One region of the Streptomyces sp. NPDC000594 genome, then DNA from elsewhere that is predicted to be linked to it. Evidence: riboswitches for the same ligand, from Rfam matches in the RefSeq annotation. Region 1 holds a riboswitch; each other region holds the start of a gene.

Evidence for each region. A riboswitch is a leader RNA that binds a small molecule or an ion and turns the genes downstream of it on or off. The one in region 1 is predicted to bind cobalamin.
Region 2: linked by a shared signal. The riboswitch ahead of metE (5-methyltetrahydropteroyltriglutamate--homocysteine S-methyltransferase) and the one ahead of ABT354_RS00930 (prenyltransferase/squalene oxidase repeat-containing protein) in region 1 are both predicted to bind cobalamin.
Region 3: linked by a shared signal. The riboswitch ahead of ABT354_RS23075 (DUF4430 domain-containing protein) and the one ahead of ABT354_RS00930 (prenyltransferase/squalene oxidase repeat-containing protein) in region 1 are both predicted to bind cobalamin.

The regions. Positions count from the first base shown of each region.
Region 1 is NZ_JBEPCY010000001.1:291,906-294,160, forward strand. Features, by position in the region: gene ABT354_RS00925 (hypothetical protein) at 1-787, opposite strand, end outside; cobalamin riboswitch at 911-1,008, opposite strand; cobalamin riboswitch at 1,080-1,200, shown strand; gene ABT354_RS00930 (prenyltransferase/squalene oxidase repeat-containing protein) at 1,326-2,255, shown strand, end outside.
Region 2 is NZ_JBEPCY010000011.1:92,920-95,174, forward strand. Features, by position in the region: gene metE (5-methyltetrahydropteroyltriglutamate--homocysteine S-methyltransferase) at 1-1,302, opposite strand, end outside; cobalamin riboswitch at 1,461-1,682, opposite strand; gene ABT354_RS17755 (GNAT family N-acetyltransferase) at 1,780-2,255, shown strand, end outside.
Region 3 is NZ_JBEPCY010000017.1:83,595-85,849, reverse strand. Features, by position in the region: gene ABT354_RS23080 (S8 family peptidase) at 1-468, shown strand, start outside; cobalamin riboswitch at 567-700, shown strand; gene ABT354_RS23075 (DUF4430 domain-containing protein) at 828-1,316, shown strand; gene ABT354_RS23070 (hypothetical protein) at 1,460-1,702, shown strand; gene ABT354_RS23065 (hypothetical protein) at 1,759-2,255, opposite strand, start outside.

The DNA.
Region 1 (2,255 bases):
CGAAGGCACCCGACGGCTCCAGCAGCTTGTCACTGAGGAAGGTCCGCGCCGCCACCACGTCCGGGTCGGTGTTCGGCACCCCCGCCGCGCAGAGCGCCGCCATCGACGCCCCCGTCATATCGATGTCACTGGGGGCCGCCAGCTGGGCCGGATTGCCCTCGGCCTTGCTGTAGTTCCACCCGCCGTCGTTGTGCTGATTGGCCCGGATCCGGGTCACCGCGCGGTTCAGCACCGCGGCGGGCACCCGCTGCGCACCGGTCTGGGTCCGCGCCCCGGCGAGCGCCAGCGCGGCGAAGACCGTGCCGTTGTACGAGGCCGAGGGGCCGAAGTAGCCGGTCTCGGCGGTCTGCCAGTAGCTGTAGATGTGCGCGATCAGATTGCGCGAGGCCGACACCCGGGCCGGGTCGATGCCCGCCGCGTACGCGTTGAGGGTGGCCCGCTCGAACTCGGTGACCGGCGGGGTGGGGGAGGCGGGCCAGCCCGCGGAGGAGAGCAGATTGCGGTAGACGGTACGGGCGTTCTTCGTGGTGTCGCCCCCGGGCGCCACATCGGCGACGGCGGTGCCCGCGGCGGCGAAGGCGCTGAAGGCCCACTCGCCGGAGAGCCCCGGGCCCGCGTACGAACCGTCCGCCGCCTGAAGGGTCTTGAGGTAGGCGACACCGTTGGTGGTGGAGGTGGCGATCTGGGCGGGTGTGGAGGTGGCGGTGGCGTTCGGCGCCAGCAGCGCGAGCGCGCCGACGGCCGCCGGAAGGGCCAGGGCGAGTCTGCGGACGGAGGGACGTGACATGGCCTGCTCCTGGGATGAGGGACGCCGGCCACAGCGCCCCGCCCAGGTGCCGGTACGGGGGAGCGCGGAGTCCGCCGTCCGGAACGCGTGGTACGGCTTCCTGTACGGATGTGCCTGCCGCATGGGCATTCGGGCTCGGGACGGCTCCCCGCCGTCCCACACCGCTGCGCGTCAGCCCCGGATTCCCACCGGATTCCCCCATGGACAGCGAAGGACGCTACCTGACCTGGGCGATCACCGCCAGCATCGGGAACGGGGGAGGCCCGGCGACGGGTGCCTTGACGCCCCGCTCAACACCGTGTTCCAATCCGGCTGTTGAGAACACTCCACACCAGGGGAAGCCGGTCGAAATCCGGCGCTGACCCGCAACCGTGGGCCCGTGCGAGCGGGCGAGCCGGACTGCCTGGAGCGGAGAGAGAACGGAACGAAGAGCGCCGTCGTGGACTGCGGCGTGGTCCATCATGGCCGCCCGGAGGCGCATCGCCCGGGTGGCCTGCTGCCACGCCTGTCTCCACCCGGCCGATACGGGGGGCCACGGGTGGATACCGGACAGCGGCGTGCGTACCGTCGGGCGGCGGCCACCGCCCCCGCGCGAACCCTGCTCTCCCTGCTGATGGCCGCACTGCTGGCGACCGCCGCCGGAGCCGTGCCCGCCACCGCCGCGCCCCGGTCCGCTCCCCCCGGGGCGACCGCCGCCGAGGAGTGCACCCCCACCCGGGGCGCCAGGGTCGCCGTCGACTTCGGGGTCTTCGGCGGACCGGTCCGCGTCGGCTGCGACACCACCCCGACCACCGGCTACGAGCTGCTGCGGGACACCGGCTTCCGCACCACCGGCACCCAGCACGACGGCGCCGGGTTCCTCTGCCGTATCGGCCATCCCGCCGTGAACTCCGGCACCCAGTACCCCACCCCCCAGGACGAGGACTGCCTCCTCACCCCCACCCCCGACGCCTACTGGTCCTACTGGGTCGCCTCCCGGGGCGACGACGACTGGACCTACAGCCGCTACGGCGCCATGACCCGGGAACTCAGGCCCGGCGATGTCGACGCCTGGGTCTTCGGCGGCACCGATGTCGCCGGTGGCAAGGGACGGCCCGACTTCACCCCCGATGAGATCCGGGGCGGCGACGGCGGACCCGGTGAGACCCCCGTCCCCGACCCGCCGGTCGCCCGCGCCGAGTTGAAGAAGGCCGAGAGCTGGCTCACCGGCAACCTCCAGGGCCGGGACCATGTGGTCCACGACGGCACCACCGAGCCCGACCGGCTCCGTACCGCCGACACCGCCTTCGCGCTCGCCGCGACCGGTGGATACGGCCCCGTCCTCGAACGGCTCACGGCCCATCTGCGCCGCCACGCAGGCCCGTTCGCCTATCCGAACGGCGTGGCCGCCGCGCCCGACCCCCGGGCCGCCGCCCGGCTCGCGCTGCTCGCCGAGATCACCGGTGCCGACGCCGCCGACTTCGGGGGA
Region 2 (2,255 bases), on a different contig from region 1:
GGTGCGCTGGGCGACGGTCCGCTCGCCGTAGGGCTGGGAGCGGCGGCCGTCCGCGTCGGTGATCGCCCCGGTACGGGCCCGGACGGCCGGGTCGCGGGTGATCGGGGAGGCCGCGCGGGAGGCGAGCGCGGCCCGGTTGGCGGAGAGTTCGCCCCGGATGGCGTCGGTGCCCTGGGCGAGGCCCTTGGCCAGGGTGACGATCTCGGCGGTCTTCTGCCGGGCGAAGGCGAGCCAGCGCAGGATCTGCGGGTCGATGTCGCGTTCGGCGGCGGCGTCGATCGGGACATGCAGCAGCGAGCAGGAGGCGGCCACATCGACCCGGTCCGCGAGCCCCAGCAGGGTGCCGAGGGTGGCGAGAGACTTCTCCAGGTCGTTGACCCAGATATTGCGGCCGTTGACGACTCCGGCGACCAGCCGCTTGCCGGGCAGCCCGCCGACGGCGGCCAGCTTCTCCAGGTTGGCGGCGGCGGCCTCGGTGAAGTCGAGGGCGAGACCCTCGACGGGTGCCTTGGCGAGGACCGGCAGGGCCTCGCCCAGCTGGTCGAAGTAGGAGGCGACCAGCAGCCGCGGACGGTCCGTGAGGGCGCCGAGATCACGGTAGGCGCGGGCGGCGGCGTTCAGCTCCGCCGGGGTGCGGTCCTGCACCAGGGCGGGCTCGTCCAGCTGGACCCATGCGGCACCGGCGGCCCGGAGATCGGCGAGGACGGCCCCGTACACCGGCAGCAGACGGTCCAGCAGGGTCAGCGGGTCGAAGTCGGCGGCCACCCCGGGGGCGGGCTTGGCCAGCAGCAGATAGGTGACCGGGCCGACCAGCACCGGCCGCGGGGTCAGCCCGAGCGCCAGGGCCTCGGTCACCGCCGCGACCTGCTGGGTGGAGTCGGCGGTGAAGACCGTGTCCGGGCCCAGCTCCGGCACCAGATAGTGGTAGTTGGTGTCGAACCACTTGGTCATCTCCAGCGGCGCCACGTCCTGGGTGCCGCGGGCCATCGCGAAGTAGCCGTCGAGGGCGTCGGCGGCGACGGCCGCCCGGTGCCGCTCGGGGATCGCGCCGACCATGACGGTGGTGTCCAGCACATGGTCGTAGTACGAGAAGTCGCCGGTGGGCACCTCGTGGACGCCGGCCCCGGCGAGGTCGCGCCAGGTGGCGGCGCGCAGTTCGGCGGCGGTGGCCCGGAGGGCGTCGGCGGTGACCCGGCCCTTCCAGTAGCCCTCGATTGCCTTCTTCAGCTCCCGGTTCGGGCCCTGACGGGGGTAGCCGTACACGGTGGCCTGTGCTGCCGCGGCTGCGGACTTCGGTGTCACGGAGATCTCCTTCGCGAGATGAATCCCTGAGATCCCGGGGACGGGACGAGAGCGCGAAGGGGTGACGGACCGGACGGGCCCGTGTGCGATGGCACGGTCCTCCGTCTGGTGTCGCCGACCCGCCCTCGAGGTCACCGGGATATCCGCGCGCGGAATCGTCCGCGTGCGGGCAACGGGCAGGTCTTCGGACTCGCGGGCACATCCACCGGGGACCGGCGGACACCTACTGGCCGTCGCTTCCCAGATCCCTGTGGACCCAGTGCGTATGACGGCGGTCGTTCCCACTCACCGCTGCGGGGCAGTCCCGGATTCCCACCAGGTTCCCTCTTACGACGCAGCCCGTCTGGCGGACGGGGCGAACCAGCTGCACCGGTCAGCTTACGGTGCCGTTTCCCCCAGCGGGGAGCCATGTCCAGAATGCGGATGATGTCCTGTGGGGGAACCGCCGGGTCGGGACCGTGCTGCTTGGATGGGCCCATGAGATGGGATCATGAAACCGGTGCGGCCCTCCTGGTCGAGCTGGAGAACTACTACGACACGGTGCCCCGTTCCAACGCGCGGGCCGAGGAGCTGGGACCGCTCACCCTCTTCGTCCGGGAGGGCGCGGGCTGGCCCTACTACGCCCGGCCCACGCTCACCGGCCCCGGCTCGGTGACGGCTGACGTGGTGGCGGTCGGCGCGGTGACGGCCGACGCGGTGGCCCGGGTCCGGGCCCGCCAGCGGGAACTCGGCGTTCCGGAGAGCTTCGAATGGGTCGCCGAGACCACCCCCGCCCTGCGCGCCGCCGCCGAGGAGGCCGGACTCACCGTACGGGAGCACCCGTTGATGGTCCTCGACCCGGACCGGGCGCCGGCCGGGGTACCGGAGACCGGCGACGGTGTACGGGTACGGATCCTGGAGCCCGGCGACCCGGCGCTGCCGAGCGCCCTGGCCGTACCGCACCTGGCCTTCGC
Region 3 (2,255 bases), on a different contig from region 1:
GAGGTCGACTTCCTCCGCGGGGAGACCTTCACCGTCGGTGCGGAGCCGGCCGAGTACACCCTGACGGCCTCGGCGGTACGGGACAAGAAGGTGTCCCGGGTGGCGAGCCGGATCGACGCCGGCTGGACCTTCCGGTCGGAGCGGCCGGCCCGGGGGACGGTGGCCGAACTGCCGGTCTCCTCGGTCCGCTTCTCGCCGAAGCTGGCGCTCGACAACACCACCCCGGCGGGCAAGCGGCTCACCGTCCCGGTCACCGTCGAGGGCCCGGCGGCGGGCAAGGGCTTGAAGTCCCTGACCGTCTCCGTCTCCCATGACGGCACCACCTGGAAGAAGGTGCCGGTCAGCCAGGGCGCGATCACGGTCACCAGCCCGGCCAAGGGCAAGGCGGTCTCGTTCCGCGCGCAGATCGTGGACACCCGGGACAACCGGAGCACCATCACCGTCCACAACGCCTACCACGGCAGGTAGGCACCCCTGCGGCCCCGGTGGGAGCGGTTCGCGCCGCTCCCGCCGGGGCCCGATGGCCAACACCCCTTGGCGTGGCGGGTATTCGACCGTACGATGCGTCTGCCCGGCCACCACCGGGCCACAACCGAATGGCTGTGCGAACGGGGGAAGCCGGTGGGATTCCGGCGCTGACCTGCAACCGTGTGCGGCGCGTGCCGCGAGTCGGGATGCCCGTCGCATGGCATGCCCACGCTTCCACTGCCACGGTCTGCGGTGCGACAGCCCTGTGCGCTCCGTGCGTGTCCGCCCCGGGGCGGACGGTGCGGGCCGCCCGTCAGGGCCGTGCCCCGCCGGACCCGGTCCGGTCAGAAAGGCACTCCATGCTCCTCAGCACGACCCGCCGCGCCGCTGTCACCACGGCCGCCCTGAGCCTCGCCCTCACCGGTCTCGCCGCCGCGCCCACCGCGCAGGCCACGCCGAACACCAACGCACCGGTCACGGTCCGGCTCACCGTGCAGGGCCCGAACGGGGCGCTGTTCCAGGGGAAGATCAGGACCAAGGGCCACGAGGTGACCACCGCGAGCGGCGGGACCCACCGGTGCGACGGCACCAACAACGGCGCCCACCTCTCGAAGGTGCCCACGCCGACCGCCGCCCTGGACGACGCGGCCCGTAAGCACCACTTCACCTGGGACGGCACCTGGTACGCCGCGTTCGACGACTTCTCCGTCGACACCATAAAGAACGTCAGCGGCGGTGGCAGCGCCTACTGGAGCATCGCGGTCAACGGCACCCCCACCCCGGTCGGCGGCTGCCAGTTCAAGCTGAACACGGGCGACCGGGTCTCCTTCACCTGGACCTCCTTCTGAGGCCGGGCTCCGGGTCGCGGAGCCCCGTTCAACAGGAATGTGCACGTCCTGTTGAACGGGGCGAAGGCTGACGGGAAGCTTCAGGCCGGCCACCGGCGCGTCGGCGCCGGTGGTGCCCGGTGAGCAGAAGGAGGCCCCTCGTCATGTCCCTACGTACGGTGTTCGCCACCGTCGGCGTGGCCGTTTCGCTGATGAGTGCCGGAGCGCTGGCCGCGCAGGCCGCGCCACGACCGGCCCCCTCGGGGGCCACCGCCTGGGTTTCCATGGGTACGCACCCGTCGTACGCGAGCTGTGTGGCGACGGGCACCCATCTGGTCAACATCTGGCTGATCCTCGACTTCAGATGTGACACCTATCCGCCGTACACCCTGTACGGCTTGAAGTAGCGGGTCGGCCCCTTCCCCGGTGGTCCGGGAAGGGGCCGGTTCCTCGCGGGTCGTGGTCAGGGCCGGACCCGTACGACACCGGTGGCCGTCGTCTCCGGGCCCGAGCCGTCCGCCGGGCCGGCGGTCAGCCGCCAGGTGTAGGCGCCGGTCGCCACCGGGGTGCCCGTGCCGGAGGTGCCGTCCCAGTCGACCCGTACCGCGCTGAGGGTCTTCCCGCCCGTCCAGGTGCGGACGGTCCCACCGGTCGCGCGGTGGGTGAGCGTCACCCGCCAGGACGCCGCCGGCCTGGAGAGCCACCAGGCGGCGGCCCACTCGCCGGTGCCGTTCCGCGCAAAGGTGCGCGGCGCGGCGGTGCGGGCGACGCGCAGCGGGGAGACCGCGTGCTGGACCGCGCTGACATGGATGGTGTCGTCCGTGCCGACCCAGGCGAGCTTGGCCGCGCCCGGGTCGAGGGTCCAGGTGGTGCCGCGCCCGTCGCCGCCCCCGGGCCGCTGCTTCAGACCGGTGACGGTACCCAGGTCGGCCGTACCCCCGCCGGTCCTCAGGGCGGTGA